2 regions of the Cupriavidus sp. 10L43_2 genome follow, and region 2 is predicted to be linked to the other one. Evidence: predicted binding sites of a transcription regulator. Region 2 holds the regulator's gene; the other holds the start of a gene.
What was found. The regulator LexA, encoded in region 2, represses DNA repair genes until DNA is damaged. The targets are predictions, from matches to a motif close to ACTGTATNNNNATACAGT.
Positions count from the first base shown of each region.

Region 1: imuA (translesion DNA synthesis-associated protein ImuA) is a predicted target of LexA. The motif match lies at 2,851-2,868, and genes of this name have one in related genera.

Region 1 is NZ_JBFTJE010000004.1:193,892-202,373, forward strand. Features, by position in the region: gene AC1DEL_RS07635 (error-prone DNA polymerase) at 1-366, opposite strand, end outside; gene AC1DEL_RS07640 (Y-family DNA polymerase) at 397-1,977, opposite strand; gene imuA (translesion DNA synthesis-associated protein ImuA) at 1,904-2,797, opposite strand; gene AC1DEL_RS07650 (hypothetical protein) at 3,081-3,380, shown strand; gene AC1DEL_RS07655 (DUF1579 domain-containing protein) at 3,412-3,909, opposite strand; gene AC1DEL_RS07660 (DUF2880 domain-containing protein) at 4,079-4,447, opposite strand; gene AC1DEL_RS07665 (efflux RND transporter permease subunit) at 4,555-7,671, opposite strand; gene AC1DEL_RS07670 (efflux RND transporter periplasmic adaptor subunit) at 7,678-8,482, opposite strand, start outside.
Region 2 is NZ_JBFTJE010000006.1:995-9,476, reverse strand. Features, by position in the region: gene AC1DEL_RS10560 (hypothetical protein) at 1-862, opposite strand, end outside; gene AC1DEL_RS10555 (hypothetical protein) at 1,106-1,843, shown strand; gene AC1DEL_RS10550 (hypothetical protein) at 2,057-2,230, opposite strand; gene lexA (transcriptional repressor LexA) at 2,351-3,007, opposite strand; gene AC1DEL_RS10540 (asparaginase) at 3,199-4,242, shown strand; gene rpsF (30S ribosomal protein S6) at 4,370-4,744, shown strand; gene priB (primosomal replication protein N) at 4,822-5,121, shown strand; gene rpsR (30S ribosomal protein S18) at 5,125-5,403, shown strand; gene rplI (50S ribosomal protein L9) at 5,434-5,886, shown strand; gene AC1DEL_RS10515 (replicative DNA helicase) at 6,016-7,407, shown strand; gene AC1DEL_RS10510 (DUF47 domain-containing protein) at 7,567-8,193, shown strand; gene AC1DEL_RS10505 (inorganic phosphate transporter) at 8,207-8,482, shown strand, end outside.

The sequences.
Region 1 (8,482 bases), on a different contig from region 2:
GCCCTCCTCCATGTCGTCCACATCGTCCATCCCCTCCATTCCATCGGGTGTGAAGGCATGGACCAGCTCGGCATCATCGAACTCGCCGTCCGCCTGCCCCGCCGCCAGCCGGCGGGCGCTGCGCGCCACGGCCTCCCACATCTCCTCGCGCAGCACCTTGATGGCGTGATGCGCGCGCGCCGTGCCCGCCACCGAGCACTCGTCGGTCAGCGCCAGCCCGCTGTAGCCGAGCTGGAATGCGCGCGCGATCAGTTCCTGCGGATGCGAGGCGCCGGTGAGGAACGTGAAGTTCGACACACAGTGCAGCTCCGCGTAATCGGGCAGCGAGGGCAGCAGCGAGGAGAGGCCAGGAAGCGACGACAGCATGGGGAAAACGTCAGGAATATTCAGGCGAAATCAGGCGAACAGCCCGTGCAGGAACCAGCGGTATTCGCCGCCCTCTTCCTGCCCGCTGCGGGTGGGATGGCCGGGGCGCTCGCGATAGACCCAGCAGCGCAGCCCGTCCGCCCGTTCGGCGATGAAATAGTCGCGCGTGGCCAGTCCGCCATCCCACCAGCCGGCTTCGATGCGCTCGGGGCGGGTGAGCATGACCAGCGGGCCTTCGTAGACGGGCCGGTGCCGCTGCACGCGCAGCGGCCGGGGCGCCTCCAGCAGCCACAGCGGCCGTTCGGGCGGCAGCGTGCCGGTGGCGGGCGCGCGGGGCGGCGGCTCGTCCACCGGGCCCCACTGGTTGGCGCATTCGGGGCGATGGTCGGCCAGCGGGCGAGGCTGCAGCACGTTGTCGCGGCCGAGGCGGGCCATCAGCGTATCGATCAGCCGGCCCAGTTCGGCCGGCGCCGCGCCGGGCTCCGGGAACAACGAATCGCTCTGCGGCAGGCAGGTCTCCATCGCCTCCACGCGCAGCGCCAGGCCGCCCACGGGCGCGTGGAAGCGCACCTTGTCGAGCTTCTCGCGCAGCAGCTTCGACAGGTGCACCGGGTCACGGCTGGGCTGCGCCAGGCCCAGCGGCACGAGCGTGCTGTCCATGTCCTCGCCCAGCCGGTAGCGCTCGTGCTCCAGCACCAGCACGCAGCGCGTAACGCCGGCCTGCTGCGCCGCCAGCCAGCCGGACAGCGCCAGCAGCAGCCGCTGCGCGCCGGCCAGCACCCCGTCGGCCGCTTCGATGCGCCCCGGCAGCTCCATCCGCTGCGCGAAGGCGGGCGGCGCCTCGAACCATGCAAAGCCGGCCGGCGCCTGATCGTAAGCCTGATCGAGCCGCGCCAGCAGTGCCGTGCCGATGCGGCGCGACAGCCCCGCGCGCGGCAACTGCCTCACCTGCCCCAGCGTGCGGCAGCCCACGCCCTCGAGCCAGCCCGGATCGGCCAGCGTCTGCAGGCACGCCACGGGCAGGGCATCGAGCAGGCGCGTCATGCGGGCAGGCTGGATGGCGCGGCGCGCGGGCCGCACGATCCCGCGCCGCGTCCGGCGCAGCGGCTGCCGGGCGAGCCAGGCCGCGCCCTGCGCCGTGGTGCCGCAGCCCAGTTGCGCGAACGTGCCGAGCTGCCGCACCCGCGCGCGGATGGCACGGCACAGCGCGCGGTGCCCGCCGAACAGGCGCAGGCTGGCGGTGACGTCGAGCATCACGGTGGCCGATTCGGCATCCGGGTCGATCGTCACGGCCGGCGTGAAGTGGAGCAGCGTCAGCGCCACGTCGGTCATCAACGCCTCTTCGGCCGGGAGGCTGCGCTCCAGTTGCACGACCTCCGCCGACAGCGCCTGCACGCCGCCGCGCCGCATGCCGAACGCCACGCCGAGGGCCACGGCCGGGCCGTTGGCCAGCACCACGCGCTCGTGCGCCATCACCGCCCCGGGCAGCGCCTGTTGCAGCGTGCCGGAGGCGGGGACGGACGGCGCACCGGCGGCCTCAGGCCAGCTCGGTTGCAGCGCGTCCAGCGGCAGGCGCGGCAGATGCACCGCGATCCAGAACGTCGGCAGCATGATGAGGGGGCACCACGGAAGGCGCGGTGGAGGTGACAGGAGCGGTGGGAATGACGGGCGTGGCGACGCGTGCGGGCACGTGCGCCATGCCGCCCAGCGACAGTTGCAGCGGCGCGTCCCGCACGGGGCCACGGCGCTTGTGGAAGGCAATCGACAGCATGTTGCCGGGCAACGGCGACAGCGCCAGCCGCAGCACGGCCGGCGACGATTCCTGGAGCACGCGCAGGGGCCGCAGCACCCAGACCACGGTATCGCCGGCCTGCGCCAGCACCTGGAGCCGGCGCAGCGCCTCGGGCCGTGCGATGCCGAGCCACACCAGCACGGCGCCGAACGCCTGGCTGCGCAGCATCTGCTCGGCCGCCCAGAGCATGTCCGTGCGGCGCGAGGCCGGCGGGGTGGCCGCCGGCGGCCGCACCCAGTAGAGCTGGCGCGCAGGCAGGCCGGCCAGCCCCGCCAGCCCAGCGGCATTCGGCAGATAAGGCGGATTGACGAACGCCACCCGCCGCCCCGCCGCGGCCAGCGTGCGCAACGCCGGCATCAGCAGGCGCAGTTCGCCCACGCCATCGTGGGCGAGCAGCAGTTCGGTGACCGCGCCAGCGGGCCAGCCCCCGCCGGGCAGCTCCTGCGCCAGCGCGTCATAGCCGCTCGGGCACACGGGCAGCCGGCCGGCATGGCCCAGTTGCCCGGCGCGCCACAGGCCGGGGTAGCGATGCTCGAGTTCGGCCACCGAGGCCCGGTGATCGGGCACGGGATCGGGAGGCGAAGGCAGTGGAGACGCACCATCCTCCTCGGCAGGCAGGATGTGCGGGGGCGCAGTCATGGTGATGAATTCGGCACACGCGGCGGGCGTGCGCCATCGGAAGATTGACGATTACTGTATGTTTATACAGTATCGACGCTGGCGCAAGAGGGGCATGGCCGAAGTGGAACGCGCGCCGCCTCGTTGGGCGAAAAGTGGCCCAAAAGGCCCCACATCTCCCACTACAGTGGGGCAACTGCCACGAAACGACGTGGCGGATTGCAAACAAATGTCAATCCGGATTGTGCAGCGCGGGGCAGGTGCGGAAAAATGCGCCCCTATGAAACGGAATACACGTCAATGTGTGCATCTTCTGATCGCCGGTTTGCAGCGCGAGGGTCCGCTGCGCCGCGACGCGCTGGCTGACGCCAGCGGCTTGTCCCCGGAGGAGACCACCCGGGCGCTGAAGGCCGCGCGGCAGATGAGCGTGATCGACCATGTGCCCTACGGCCCGGGCACCCTGCCGGCTGCCGTCTACTACCAGCTGACGGGGCGCGAACTGCCGCCCGCGCGCAAGAGCACGCGCATACCGCCCGCGCCCGACAACCGCTTCCAGCCCCTGCTGGACGCCTGGTGGAACAGCGACGAACTGGACCGGGTCTGAGGCGTCCGGCTTCGACGCCCCTCCCCGCGCCCTACTTCTCCCGCCGATACCGCGCCTGCATGATCTGCATCCATTCGCCGTCATCGCCCTGCATGAATGAGGTCAGCGTGCGGTTGTCATCGTCCTGGAAGGCGATCACGTCGCGGAATTTCGAGGTCTTGCCCGGCACCAGCTTGCCTTCCGGCGTGAAGGTCGGGCCATCGGCGCGCAGCGTCAGCGTGCGGCCATCGGCCTCGAGGTCACCCTCGTAGATCCACATATGGGTCATCATCGACCCGATGAAGGTGCCCACGAAATGCTTGCGCGTGGGGTCATAGCCCAGCGTCATCACCGTGACGGCCTGCCCGCAGCCGGGCATCTCGCCCTCGGAGCGGCCCTGCACCCAGAGGTCGCCCACGGCGCCCACCTGTTCGGGAATCTTCCACTTCTGCGGCGGGGTGTCCGGCCCCATCACCGCCTCGCCTTCGGCCATCCATTTGCCCACCAGCTTCTGCAGCCAGCGGTGTTCGTTGGTCGTTTCGGTCTGCATTGCAACGGTCTCCTGTTGATCGGTTTGATTCAGTCGATGATGTCGCTGCCTATTTGTGTACAGCGTACACAATAGCTTAGGAGATGGTCCCGTACGTGTAAAGACGCGCCAATGAAAAAGCCGCCAAGATGACAGCATTGTCATCTTGGCGGCTCGCAAACCCTTGTATTTACTGGGGCAGCCGTACCTTCGGCACGATGAACTGGTTGCCGGGCGCGCGCATGACATCACACTGGGCGTCGCCCTTGCGCGTCTCGCCGGCCTGGTTCACGAACTCGACGTTGCCGACCACGCTGTAGAAGTCCTCCGCCACGCGCCGCGTGGTGCCGCGCACCCAGCGGAAGCGGTCGGGGTTCGGCAGCCTGGCCTTGACGGCCTCCATGCAGGCCACGGGTGCCTCGGGTGCCTCGGGGCGTCCGCCGCGCTGGCCCAGTTCGATATTGACGGGCGCCTCGGTAGCGAAGGCGAAGGTCGAGAGCGTGGCAGCAGCCAGCGCCACCAGCATGCGGCGCCCCTGCCGTGAAACCGGCAACGTCATGGAATCCCTCCGAAAAACGAAAAACGGCCGACACGCGTGGCGTGCCGGCCGGCCGTCATTGTACTGCGACGTCAGGGGTCAACGTCAGGGCCAACGTCATACCGCGCCTACACCGACATGTCGCGCGGCTCCGGCTTGCTGTCGTCGAACCAGCGGTACAGCACCGGCACCATCACCAGCGTCAGCAGCGTGGAGGTGATCAGGCCCCCAATCACCACCACGGCCAGCGGACGCTGCACCTCGGAGCCCGGTCCGGTCGAGAACAGGAACGGCACCAGGCCCAGCATGGCGATCGTCGCGGTCATCATCACCGGGCGGAAACGCTGCGTAGCGCCGCGCACCACCGCGTTGCGCAGCGACATGCCCGACTCGCGCAGCGTGCGGATGTACGACACCAGCACCACCCCGTTCAGCACCGCCATGCCCCACAGCGCGATAAAGCCCACGGACGCCGGCACGGACAGGTACTCGCCCGTCACGAACAGCCCGATGATCCCGCCGATTGACGCGAACGGCAGCACCGTGATGATCAGCGTGGCAAAGCGCAGCGAGTTGAACAGCAGGAACAGCAGGAAGAAAATCGCGGCGATGGTGATCGGCACGATGATCTTCAGGTGGCCCATGGCGCGCTCCATGTTCTGGAACTGGCCGCCCCACTCGAAGTAGTAGCCCTCGGGCAGCTTGACCTTGCTCTCGGCCGCGCTCTGGAGTTCGGCCACGAAGCCGCCCAGGTCGCGGTCCTTCACGTTGATCATCACCACCACGCGGCGCTTGGCCATTTCGCGGCTGATCTGCGCCGGGCCGTCGCTGACCTCGATCTTGGCCACGGACTCCAGCGGCACCTGCACGCCGCCCGGCGCCGGCACCAATAGCTGGCGAATGGCCTGCACGTTGTCACGGAAGTCCTCGGGCAGGCGCACTGCCGCCGCGAAGCGGCGCTCGCCCTCGAAGATGTCCGTGGCGCGCTTGCCGCCGATGGCAATCTCGATGATGTCGTGGATGTCCGACACGTTCAGCCCGTAGCGCGCAATCGCCTGCCGGTCGATCTCGATCGACAGGTATTGCTGGCCCGAGATCCGCTCGATCCGCACGTCCTGCGAGCCCTGGATGCCGCCCGCCACGCGCGCGATCTCGCCGGCCAGCTCGCGCAGCTTGTCGAGGTCGTCGCCGAAGATCTTCACCGCCACGTCGGAACGCACGCCGCTGACCATCTCATCCACGCGGTCCGAGATCGGCTGCGCCATCACGACCTGCACGCCCGGAATGGCCTTGAGCTTCTCGCGGATGGCGTTGGCGATGTCGTCCTGGGTCCAGCCGTCCGGCCACTCGTCGCGCGGCTTCAGGCTGGCGATGGGGGTGGACTCGTTCTGGCCCTGCGGGTCCGCCGGGCTCTCGCCCCGACCCACGCCGGACACCACGGACTTCACGCCCGGCACCTCCAGCACCAGCTTGTTGGCCATCTTCTCGAGCTTGATCGACTCCTCCAGCGAGATGTTCGGCACACGGTCGATGGCGGGCACGATGGAGCCCTCCTTCATCTCGGGGATGAACGAGGTACCCAGCAGCGGCACGATCAGGATCGTCGCGACGAACAGCCCCACCGCCGACAGCACGGTGGTCTTGCTGTTCTGCAGCGCCCAGTGCAGCATACGCAGGTAGTTGCGCTTCATGAACGCGATGAGCTTGGTGTCATGCTCGGCGCCGCCCTTGAGCAGGTAGGCGGACAGCACCGGCGACAGCGTCAGCGACAGGAACAGCGAGATCGCCAGCGCAATCGAGATCGTGAAAGCCAGCGGCGCGAACATCTTGCCTTCCATGCCGGACAGCGTCATCAGCGGCAGGAACACCAGGATGATGATGCCTACCCCCACGATCACCGGCGTGGCCACCTCCTGCACCGCCTTGACGAGGATCTCGGTGCGGGTCAGCCCCGATTTCTCGGCGTGGCCCAGCCGCTCGAACGCGTTCTCCACCACCACCACGGAGCCATCCACCATCAGGCCGATGGCGATGGCCAGCCCCCCGAGCGACATCAGGTTGGCCGACAGCCCCACCTTGTTCATGACGATGAACGTCATCAGTGGCGTGAGCACCAGCGTGGCCAGCACAATCACCGACGAGCGCACGTCCCCAAGGAACAGGAACAGCACGATCACCACCAGCACCACGCCTTCGAGCAGCACCTTGGTCACGGTCCACAGCGCGGCGTCCACCAGTTCGCTGCGGTCGTAGTACGGCACGATCTGCAGCTTGCCGGGCAGCATGCCGCGGTCGTTGATCTCGGCCACGCGGGCCTTCACGCGGCTGACCACTTCCTTGGCGTTGCCGCCGCGCATCATCATCACGATGCCGCCCACGGCCTCGGTCTGGCCGTTCTTGACCAGCGCGCCCTGTCGCACCTCGTGGCCGATGGTCACCTGCGCCACGTCGCGCAGGTAGACCGGCGTGCCGTTGACCTCCTTCAGCACGATGCTGCCGATGTCGTCCACGCCCTTGGCCAGGCCCACGCCGCGAATCAGGTACTGCTCGGCATAGTGCGGCAGCACGCCGCCGCCCGAGTTGGCGTTGTTGCGCGCCAGCGCCTGGTAGACCTGCTGGATGTTGACCCCGTAGTGGCGCATCCGCTCCGGGTTGACCAGTGCCTGGTACTGCCGCACGTAGCCGCCCTGCGAGTTGATTTCCGCCACGCCGGGGATCGAGCGCAGCAGCGGCCGCACCACCCAGTCCTGGGCGATGCGGCGCTCGGCCAGCTCCTCCTGCGTCAGTTCGCGGTTGCCGTCATCGGCGCGGTCCAGCGTGTACTGGTAGACCTCGCCCAGGCCCGTGGAAACGGGGCCGAGCACCGGCGTCACGTCCGCCGGCATGCGCCCGCCCACCTCGATCAGCCGCTCCATCACCAACTGGCGCGCGAAGTAGACGTCGGTCTTCTCCGTGAACACCAGCGTGATCAGCGACAGGCCCGCCTTGTTCAGCGAGCGCATTTCCTCGAGGCCGGGCAGGCCGGTCATCGACATTTCGATGGGCACCGTGACAAAGCGCTCCACCTCCTCTGGCGAGCGCCCGGTGGCTTCGGTGGCGATCTGCACCTGGACGTTGGTCACGTCCGGGAACGCATCGACCGACAGCTTGCTGGCAGCGCGCAGGCCGAAGAAGAACAACACCACGGCAATCACGCACACCACCAGCCGCTGTTTGATAGCGGCTTCAACTAGGGATGTCATCATGGCCGCTTACCCCTGTTCCAGGCGCTTGCGTTCATTGTCCAGATGGAACGCGCCCTCCACGACCACGCGGTCGCCCGGCTTGATGCCGCCCTGCACCACGCGCATGCCGTCGCTCTCGGCGCCGAGCTTGACCTTGGTGATGCGGTACTGGCCCGGGGAGGTCTCCACGTAGACCTGCTCGTCGTTGCCATCGCGCACCACGGCGGACTCCGGCACCACGAGCTGGTCCACCGGCTTGCCTGCAATCAGCATGCTGGCCAGCATGGCGGGCTTCAGGCGCCCTTCCTTGTTCTCGAGTTCCGTGCGCACCAGCACCGTGCGCGACTGCGGGTTCACGGTGCGGCCGACGTAGATCAGCTTGCCCGTGATGCGGCCGGCGCCATTGGCCACCGACGGCACATCGATATCGACACTCTGGCCCTCGGCCACCTGGGCGGCCTGCTGCTCGGGCACCTCGGCGACTACCCAGACGTGCGAGAGGTCGGCCACGGTGTAGAGCGCGTCGGCGGGCTGCACCACCTGGCCCTGGGCCACGTTGCGCTCCACCACGGTGCCCTGGATGCTGGAGTAGACCGGCGAGTACGAGTCGATGCTGCCGCTCTTGGCCAGCGTGGCAATCGACGCCGCGGACATGCCGAGCACGCGCAGCTGGTCGCGGTAGGCGCGCATCTCGGCGGCGGCGATGGCGTATTCGCTCTCGCGGCGTTGCAGTTCGGCGCGGCCGATCACGTCGGCGGCAAACAGCTGGCGCGCGCGCTCGGCATTGCGGGCCTGCAGCGTGCTCTGCGCCTCGGCCTTCAGGAAGGCCATC
Region 2 (8,482 bases):
GCTCCCTGCGGAAATCGAGCGACAGGACGGAGGGGAAGCGGTTGGGCAGGTCCTTGAATGCCACCTTCTCCTCTTCGCGAGGTTCCACATAGGTGGAGCTGCCGTACTTCTTGTACAGCACTACGTCCATACCGTATCCGCGCTTGCCCCATTCCTTGATCAGCTTCATCGCCATCTCCGTGGGAATATTCGCGGTCGCGGCGGCCACCACGCGTCGCCCGGATAGGACTTTGGGGCTCTTTATCGTCAAATTTTTGTAGCCGGCGCCGTACTTGAAGGCGGCGCCGATGGTCTTGGCGCAGTTCAGGCGCAAATAATCGTATTGGATTGTGCCGCTGTGATATTCGGTGTCCGTTGCCCGCCGATGGTAATCGTCGTTGATGCGGCGGAAGTAATCGACCAGCGACTGTTTTTCCTGCGTGGGCACGCCGTAGACCCGCACACCGATCACCGACCGCTTGTAGATCTCGCCATAGTCGAGGCCAAACATCGTCGTTTCCGCGATGGAGGAGGCCGTCTTGAACAGATATTCCTTCTTTGGGATGCCCGCCATCAGATTGGCGGTGTAAAAATCATTCTCGTGCTTGGGCGTGCGGTCGGCGTAGAAATTTGCCGAGTAGACAATGTCGTCGCCGAGCGTGTCGTCACGGACGCCCAGGGCGATATGGCCAGCCGATCCGCCCTTCGATGTCCCAAAGCTGATCAGTAGCTCCAGGTCGTAGGGCTCTTCGCGAAGTAGGTCGGTAATCTGATCGATATTGGCGGGCTCGGGGCCACCCTTGCTACCGAACTCAGCAGCAACCCCCGGCCCCGAAATCAGTGCGGCGATGACCAGGAGCCATGCCGCCAGGCTTGTCCTCATTGCGTCCCTTATATCGTCAGCCAGTGTCCGTCGATCCTTCACCCAAAGAATAATCGTTGATCGGCCCATGTGCCGGAAAACCGTCGGGGGCGTGGATGCACTGGGCTTTGTTCCCGGATCATGTGCGACAGCCCACATAGTGACAAGTTTTCGAGAATGATTTTCGCTACGCTTCACGGCGGGCCAAATGGTCTAATCCATATCATCTAGGCAAATCACCTATACGAAGCGCGAGGTCATGCCGTGGCGGAGCGAATTCGATTCAACCCTGATGTAGCACTGGCGGCATTTTCCAGTGTGATTCCGATGCCGACCTTGGCTGCCATTAACGCGGCTATCGATCGATCCTTCGGCGAACAGCCCGAGCGTGCCGAGCCATTCGCAATGGCTGAGTTACTACGTCGCAATGAAGCCTTCCGCAAGCTCGAGGAGACGGTGTGCGCCGAGACTCGGGCCATGGCCACCACGCTCCTGAAGAAGTCGCTGCGTTGGGAAGCGTTCCACGTGATTCGTTGTGCCAGCACGTCTACGCGCAACGAGAGCCATTGCCGCCACTACGATTCGCATCTGCTGACGCTGCTGATTCCGCTGAAGCTCGCCCCCGATGGCGTTTGCAACGGTGATCTGCTGGTTTATCACCCGCCACGGCTGGCGGTATCCACTGTGGCCAATGTTTTTTGCAAGCTTCGTCATGGCATTCAGCGCAATCTGCCGTTTCACATCAGAAAATGGCTGACGCTACGGGATCTGCGCCGTGGCCGCTGCAACCGCGTGCCGGTGGAGCCGGGCAGCGTCTATGTCTTCAACGGCTTTGTGCTCCAGCATGCCAACCTTGATGTGGAAGTTGGCGAGCGCCGGTCGTTGCTGATTCACTACTACGACCCTGGCTACTCGGCGGGTCTGAGCGGGACCGTGCGGGGCGTGCGTATGCTGTGGGACCGTCTGCGCAAGAACATGACTGGCATGTATCCTGGTACCTGATCCAGCCGGGGAGGGCGAAAAAAAACCGGCACTCGGCGGGGTCGACAAGTTCCGGTTTCGCGCATCGGCGCCAATGCGCCAGTACTACGGATGCGCGCCATCGAGTGTAAAGCACCTTTCACGATGAATTAAACGTTCTCTTAATTTCACGTGGTGGGCTCGCAACTGCACTAGTTATAATGATTTGGGCGACGCGGATCCGCCGCTAGCGGTTCATGCGTCCAGTTTGTCGGGCATATCCGCAAGTTCCAGCATCCGGCAGATTGCAGCCATGCTGCCGACCATCGTACGACGCTGGGCGCCCTGGTAGACGCGCACGCCCTTGGTTTGGCGGAACGGCACGGGCTTGACCGGGCGGCGGGAAGCGGTGTGATTGACTGGCAGCATGGCGGCACCTCGAAGTTTGCGACAGCAGGAGTCCACGCCCGTCGTCCGGAGAGAACGGGGCGGCGTTGGCAATGCGAAACTGGGGACCAGGACAGGCGGCCGCCCGTCCGGTCTCGGAAGTCAGAAGCCCGAGGAGCGGATTAGCCCGACGGCGATGCCTTCCAGCGAAAATTCCTCGCGGCCGGCCTGCACCACGATATTCTCGAAATCCGGGTTTTCGGCGATCAGCTCGATCATGTCGCCGCGCCGCTTCAGGCGTTTGACGGTCACATCGTCGCCGATCCGCGCGACGACGATCTTGCCGTTGGCGGCTTCGCTGGCTTTCCTGACGGCGAGCAGGTCGCCGTCGAGGATGCCGGCATCGCGCATGCTCAGGCCCCGCACGCGCAGCAGGTAATCAGGTCGATCATCAAATACCGAGGCGTCTACCTGGTACTGACGGTCGATGTGCTCTGCGGCAAGGATCGGGCTGCCTGCGGCCACGCGGCCCACGAGCGGCAGCGTTAGCTGCATCACGCCGGCCATCGGCAGCGAGAACTGGTCCGTCATCTCCGAATCGCTACGTGCCACCTTGAGGCGGATGCCGCGCGACGCGCCTGGCGTCAGCTCGATCACGCCCTTGCGGGCCAGCGCTCGCAGGTGTTCCTCGGCAGAGTTGGGCGAGGAGAAACCGAATTCGGACGCGATCTCGGCACGGGTCGGCGGAATGCCGGTGTGCCGGATCGTGTTGCGGATCAGGTCGAAGATCTGCTGTTGCCGGGGTGTCAGGGTCGCCATGGGTCGCCGGTCTCTCGTGGTGCCGAAGCACTGTATGTTTAAACAGTATGCTGTGATTTTATACAGTATCGAGTGAAGTGCAAGCACAATTTGCAGTGGCGATGTGGGGCATGCGCGACACCAGGCGGACTCCAGTGCGCCCGGCGACACGGGTTTGCGAGAGCGGCGGCCCTCGGCGTGCCACAGTTACAATCGCCTGCACCACCCGCTCACTCGCTCGATTTTCTCGCTATATGTCTACGTCATTGCCCCGCATCGTCGTGCTCGCCACCGGCGGCACCATCGCAGGCTCGTCCGCCAGCCCCGCCAGCAGTGCGCAGTACCGCGCGGCCACCGTGCCGGTCTCGTCGCTGATCCAGGCCGTGCCTGCGCTGGGCGAGGTGGCCCGTGTGGAGACGGAGCAGGTGGCCCAGATCGACAGCAAGGACATGGCCTTCAGCCTGTGGGCGACGCTTGCCGCACGGGTGGCGCATTGGGTCGCGCAGCCCGATGTGGTGGGCGTGGTGATTACCCACGGCACGGACACGCTTGAAGAAACGGCGATGTTCCTGCACCTGACGCAGCGGAGCGCGGTGCCGGTGGTGCTGACCGCGGCAATGCGCCCGTCCACGTCGCTCTCGGCCGATGGTCCGCTGAATTTGCTCGACGCAGTGCGCGTGGCGGCAAGCCCGGATGCGCGCGGGCAGGGCGTGCTCGTGGTCCTGAACCAGGAAATTCATGCGGCCCGCGATGTCGCCAAGGCCCATACCTCGGCGGTCAATGCGTTCACGTCGCCGGCGGGCGGGCCAATTGGTTTCGTGCAGGATGCCTACGTGCGCTTTGGACGCGCGTTCGCCCCCGGCGACGCGCCAGCGCTGCCCGTGCCTACGGCGTGGCCACTTGTCGAAATCGTGGCGAGCTATGCCCAGCCGGGCAGGGTGGCCGTGGATGCGATGGTCTCGGCCGGCGTAAAGGGGTTCGTGGTGGCGGCCACCGGCAATGGCTCGGTTCATGAGACGCTGGGCGACGCGCTCGCCGATGCAGCTGCGCGAGGCGTGGCCGTGGTGCGAAGCTCCCGCACGGGCGCCGGCCATGTGGCGGGGCCGGCACGCCCGCGCCTGGCCTCGGGCGAATTCGCCTCCGCCGGCAATCTCAATCCGTACAAGGCGCGCGTGCTGCTGCTGGTGGCGCTGGCGGCGGATGCGTCGCTTGGCACCGATCCGGCTCGCCTGCAGGCTGTTTTCCGACAATACTGAGAGATTCCCAGCGTCCTGCCGGGATGCCGGCTTGCGTGCTGGCCCGGAACCGGGCTATACTCGCGGGCTATTCAACCTTGCTACACCGGACATGGCGCCCGGGTGGCTACATCCAAAAGGAGCGTCAATGCGTCATTACGAAATCGTATTTATCGTCCATCCGGACCAAAGCGAACAAGTGCCGGCGATGATCGAGCGTTACAAGCAGCTCGTCACGTCGCAAAACGGCCAGGTTCACCGCGTGGAAGACTGGGGCCGCCGTCAGATGGCCTACATGATCCAGAAGCTGGCCAAGGCTCACTACGTTTGCCTGAACATCGAATGCGGCAAGGAAACCCTGGCCGAACTCGAGCACGCCTTCAAGTTCAATGACGCCGTGCTGCGTCACCTGATCGTGCAGACCAAGAAGGCCGAGACCGCTCCTTCGCCGATGATGAAGGAAGTGCAGCGCGAAGAAGCCCGCAAGGCCGCGCAAACGACCACGGAAGGCCAGGCTGCCTGAATGCAGTCTGCGGTGCCGGTCGTGGCAGGCGAAATCCGCCACGGCAGGCCAGGTAGCGAGAGCGGGGGAGCACAGCGGTGAACCAGTTAAGGCTGACCGCCACCCTCGCGGAGCGCGATGCGCTGCGCTACACCCCGGCCGGTGTGCCCGTCGTCAACTGCATCCTGCAGCATGCCGGCGAGGTCATGGAGGCGGAAACGCCCCGGCAGGTGGAATTCGCCATCGCGGCGATGGGGATCGGTCCCGTCGGCCAGCGTCTGGAGCGGTTACCGCTCGGCACGCTGCTCGACTGCGAAGGATTCCTCACCCGCAGGCACCGCAACAGCAAGGCACTCGTCTTTCACATCACTGGATGTAAAGCATTCGTAAAGGATTGAATCATGGCATTCGTCAAACGTGACAACAAGAACAAGAAGCGCTTCCAGCAACAGAACCCGCTGTTCAAGCGCAAGCGCTTCTGCCGCTTCACCGTGGCTGGCGTGGAACAGATCGACTACAAGGATCTGGACACCCTGAAGGACTTCATCGGCGATAACGGCAAGATCACGCCGGCTCGTCTGACCGGTACCAAGGCTCACTATCAGCGTCAGCTGGATACGGCCATCAAGCGCGCCCGCTTCCTGGCGCTGATGCCGTACACCGACCTGCACAAGAACTGATAGTCCCAGGACCGCAAGGAGAAATACACGATGCAAGTCATTCTGCTGGAAAAAGTCATCAACCTGGGCAACCTGGGCGACATCGTTCGCGTGAAGGACGGTTACGCTCGTAACTTCCTGATCCCGTCGAAGAAGGCGCGTCGCGCCACGCAAACCGCGATCGCCGAGTTCGAAGTGAAGCGCGCCGAGCTGGAAAAGGCCGCTGCCGCTAAGCTGGCCGCCGCTCAAGGCGAAGGCGAGAAGCTGAACGGCCTGACCGTCCAGATCACCCAGAAGTCGGGTGTGGACGGCCGACTGTTCGGTTCGGTGACCAACGCCGACATCGCCGAAGCCCTGGAAACCCAAGGCTTCAAGGTCGAGAAGGCCCAAGTGCGTCTGCCGAACGGCCCGCTGAAGATCGTTGGCGACCACCCGGTCAACGTTGCGCTGCACACCGACGTGGTGGTGGACGTGACCGTGTCCGTCCTGGGCGAGCACGTCTAAGCAGCACCGTATCGATGCGCCGGCCCCGGCCGGTGCGTCCGATGCACAAGAAGGCAGGAGCTCCGCTCCTGCCTTTTTTATTGCCGCCGCGCCCTTGGGCCGGGTCCGGCGCCGCTATAATCCCACCCCATGAATGCGCCTGCCGCCGATCCCCAACTAGACAGTCTCAAGGTTCCCCCGCACTCCATCGAGGCCGAGCAATCGGTACTCGGCGGTCTGCTGCTGGATAACGCCGCCTGGGACCGTATTGCCGACTTCCTCTCCGAATCGGACTTCTACCGCTTCGATCACCGCCTCATCTTCCAGAGCATTGCCCGCCTGATCTCCGCCACCAAGCCGGCGGACGTGATCACGGTGTATGAAATGCTCCAGGTGGCCGGCAAGGCCGAGGAGGTGGGTGGGCTGGCCTACCTGAACTCCCTGGCGCAGAACACGCCGAGCGCGGCCAATATCCGCCGCTATGCGGAAATCGTGCGCGAGCGCTCGGTGCTGCGCAAGCTGGTCACCGTGGCGGACGACATTGCCTCGGCCGCCTTTGCGCCGAAGGGCCGCGAGGTCCGTGAGCTGCTTGATGAAGCAGAATCCAAGGTTTTTGCGATTGCCGAAGAGGGCTCGCGGGGGCAGAAGGGCTTCCAGGAAATCCAGCCGCTGCTGACGCAGGTGGTGGAGCGGATCGACGAGCTGTATCACCGTGATTCCGCCACCGACGTGACCGGCGTGCCCACTGGCTTTATCGACCTGGACAAGATGACCAGCGGCATGCAGGCCGGCGACCTGATCATCGTGGCAGGCCGTCCGTCGATGGGTAAGACGGCATTTTCGCTGAACATCGGCGAACATGTGGCCGTGGAGCAGGGTCTGCCCGTGGCTGTGTTCTCGATGGAAATGGCCGGTGTGCAGCTGGCCATGCGTATGTTGGGCTCGGTGGGCCGGCTCGACCAGCACCGGTTGCGTACCGGCCGCCTACTGGACGAGGACTGGCCGCGTCTAACCCATGCCATCCAGCGCATGAACGACGCACAATTGTTTATCGACGAAACGCCAGCACTGAACCCGATGGAGCTGCGCGCGCGTTCGCGCCGCCTCGCGCGCCAGTGCGGGCAGCTTGGCCTGATCATCATCGATTACCTCCAGCTGATGTCCGGCTCGGGCAGCGGCGAGAACCGCGCGACCGAGATTTCGGAGATCTCCCGGTCGCTGAAGGGCCTCGCCAAGGAACTCAACTGCCCGGTGATCGCGCTGTCGCAGCTGAACCGAAGCCTGGAGCAGCGTCCGAACAAGCGTCCTGTGATGTCCGATCTGCGTGAATCGGGCGCCATCGAACAGGATGCCGATGTGATCCTGTTCATTTATCGCGACGAAGTCTACAACCCGGACTCGCAGGACAAGGGGACGTCGGAAATCATCATCGGTAAGCAGCGTAACGGCCCGATCGGCACCGTTCGGCTCACGTTCCTGGGTCAATTCACGAAGTTCGACAACTTCAGCGGTGGGCCGGCGTTCTTTGACAACGACACCTGATCCCACACGGCAACCCCTGAGCGGGCCGTAACCCTGTAAAATATTGCGCTTTGATGACAGCCGCCCAGCGCGGCTGTCGTGCAATCTGCGCCGGCGTGTGCCGGGCTCCCCTTTGCAACACAACCTGACGCGCCAGCGCGCGCGCCACAAGGACATTTCATGTTCGGCCGATTCATGCCCACCGAGGGCAAGTTCTTCGAATACTTCAACCAGCACGCCGATTGCGCGGTGACCGCCGCCCACGAGCTGGAAGCCCTCGTCAACGACCTGCCCAACGCTGAAGCCCATGCCCGGCGCGTGCAGGCCACCGAGAAGAAGGCTGACCGCATCACGCACGACACGATCGACCTGCTGCACAAGACCTTCATCACGCCGCTGGACCGCGACGAGATCCACAAGCTCATCACGACCATGGACGACATCCTGGACCTGATGGAAGACGTGGCCGAGACGATCTCGCTCTACGACGTGACCAGCCTGACGGACGAAGCCCGCCGCCTGGCCACCATCTGCGTGCAGTGCTGCGATCAGGTGAAGATTGCCGTGGGGCTGCTCGAAGACATGGGTAATGCCAGCACGATCCTGAAGACCGCACAGCAGATCGACCAGCTCGAGTCCGAGGCAGACCGCGTGATGCGCTCGGCCATGTCGAAGCTGTTCCGGGAAGAGACCGACGTGAAGCGCCTGATCAAGTTGAAGGCGATTTACGAGCAGTTGGAGACCATTACCGACAAGTGCGAGGACGTGGCCAACATCATCGAAGGCATCGTCCTGGAAAACGCCTGAGGCGCGCACTCGCATGCAAACCATTCAAATGAGCTTGTGGGTGATCGGCCTGCTGGTCGTGCTCGCGTTGCTGTTCGACTTCATGAACGGCTTCCACGATGCGGCCAACTCGATCGCCACGGTGGTGTCCACGGGTGTGCTGAAGCCGCACCATGCCGTGGCGATGGCCGCCATGTGCAACGTGGTCGCGATCTTCGTGTTCCACCTGAAGGTGGCCGCCACCGTCGGCACGGGCACGATTGACGTCAACATCGTCGATCACTACGTTATCTTCGGCGCGCTGGTCGGC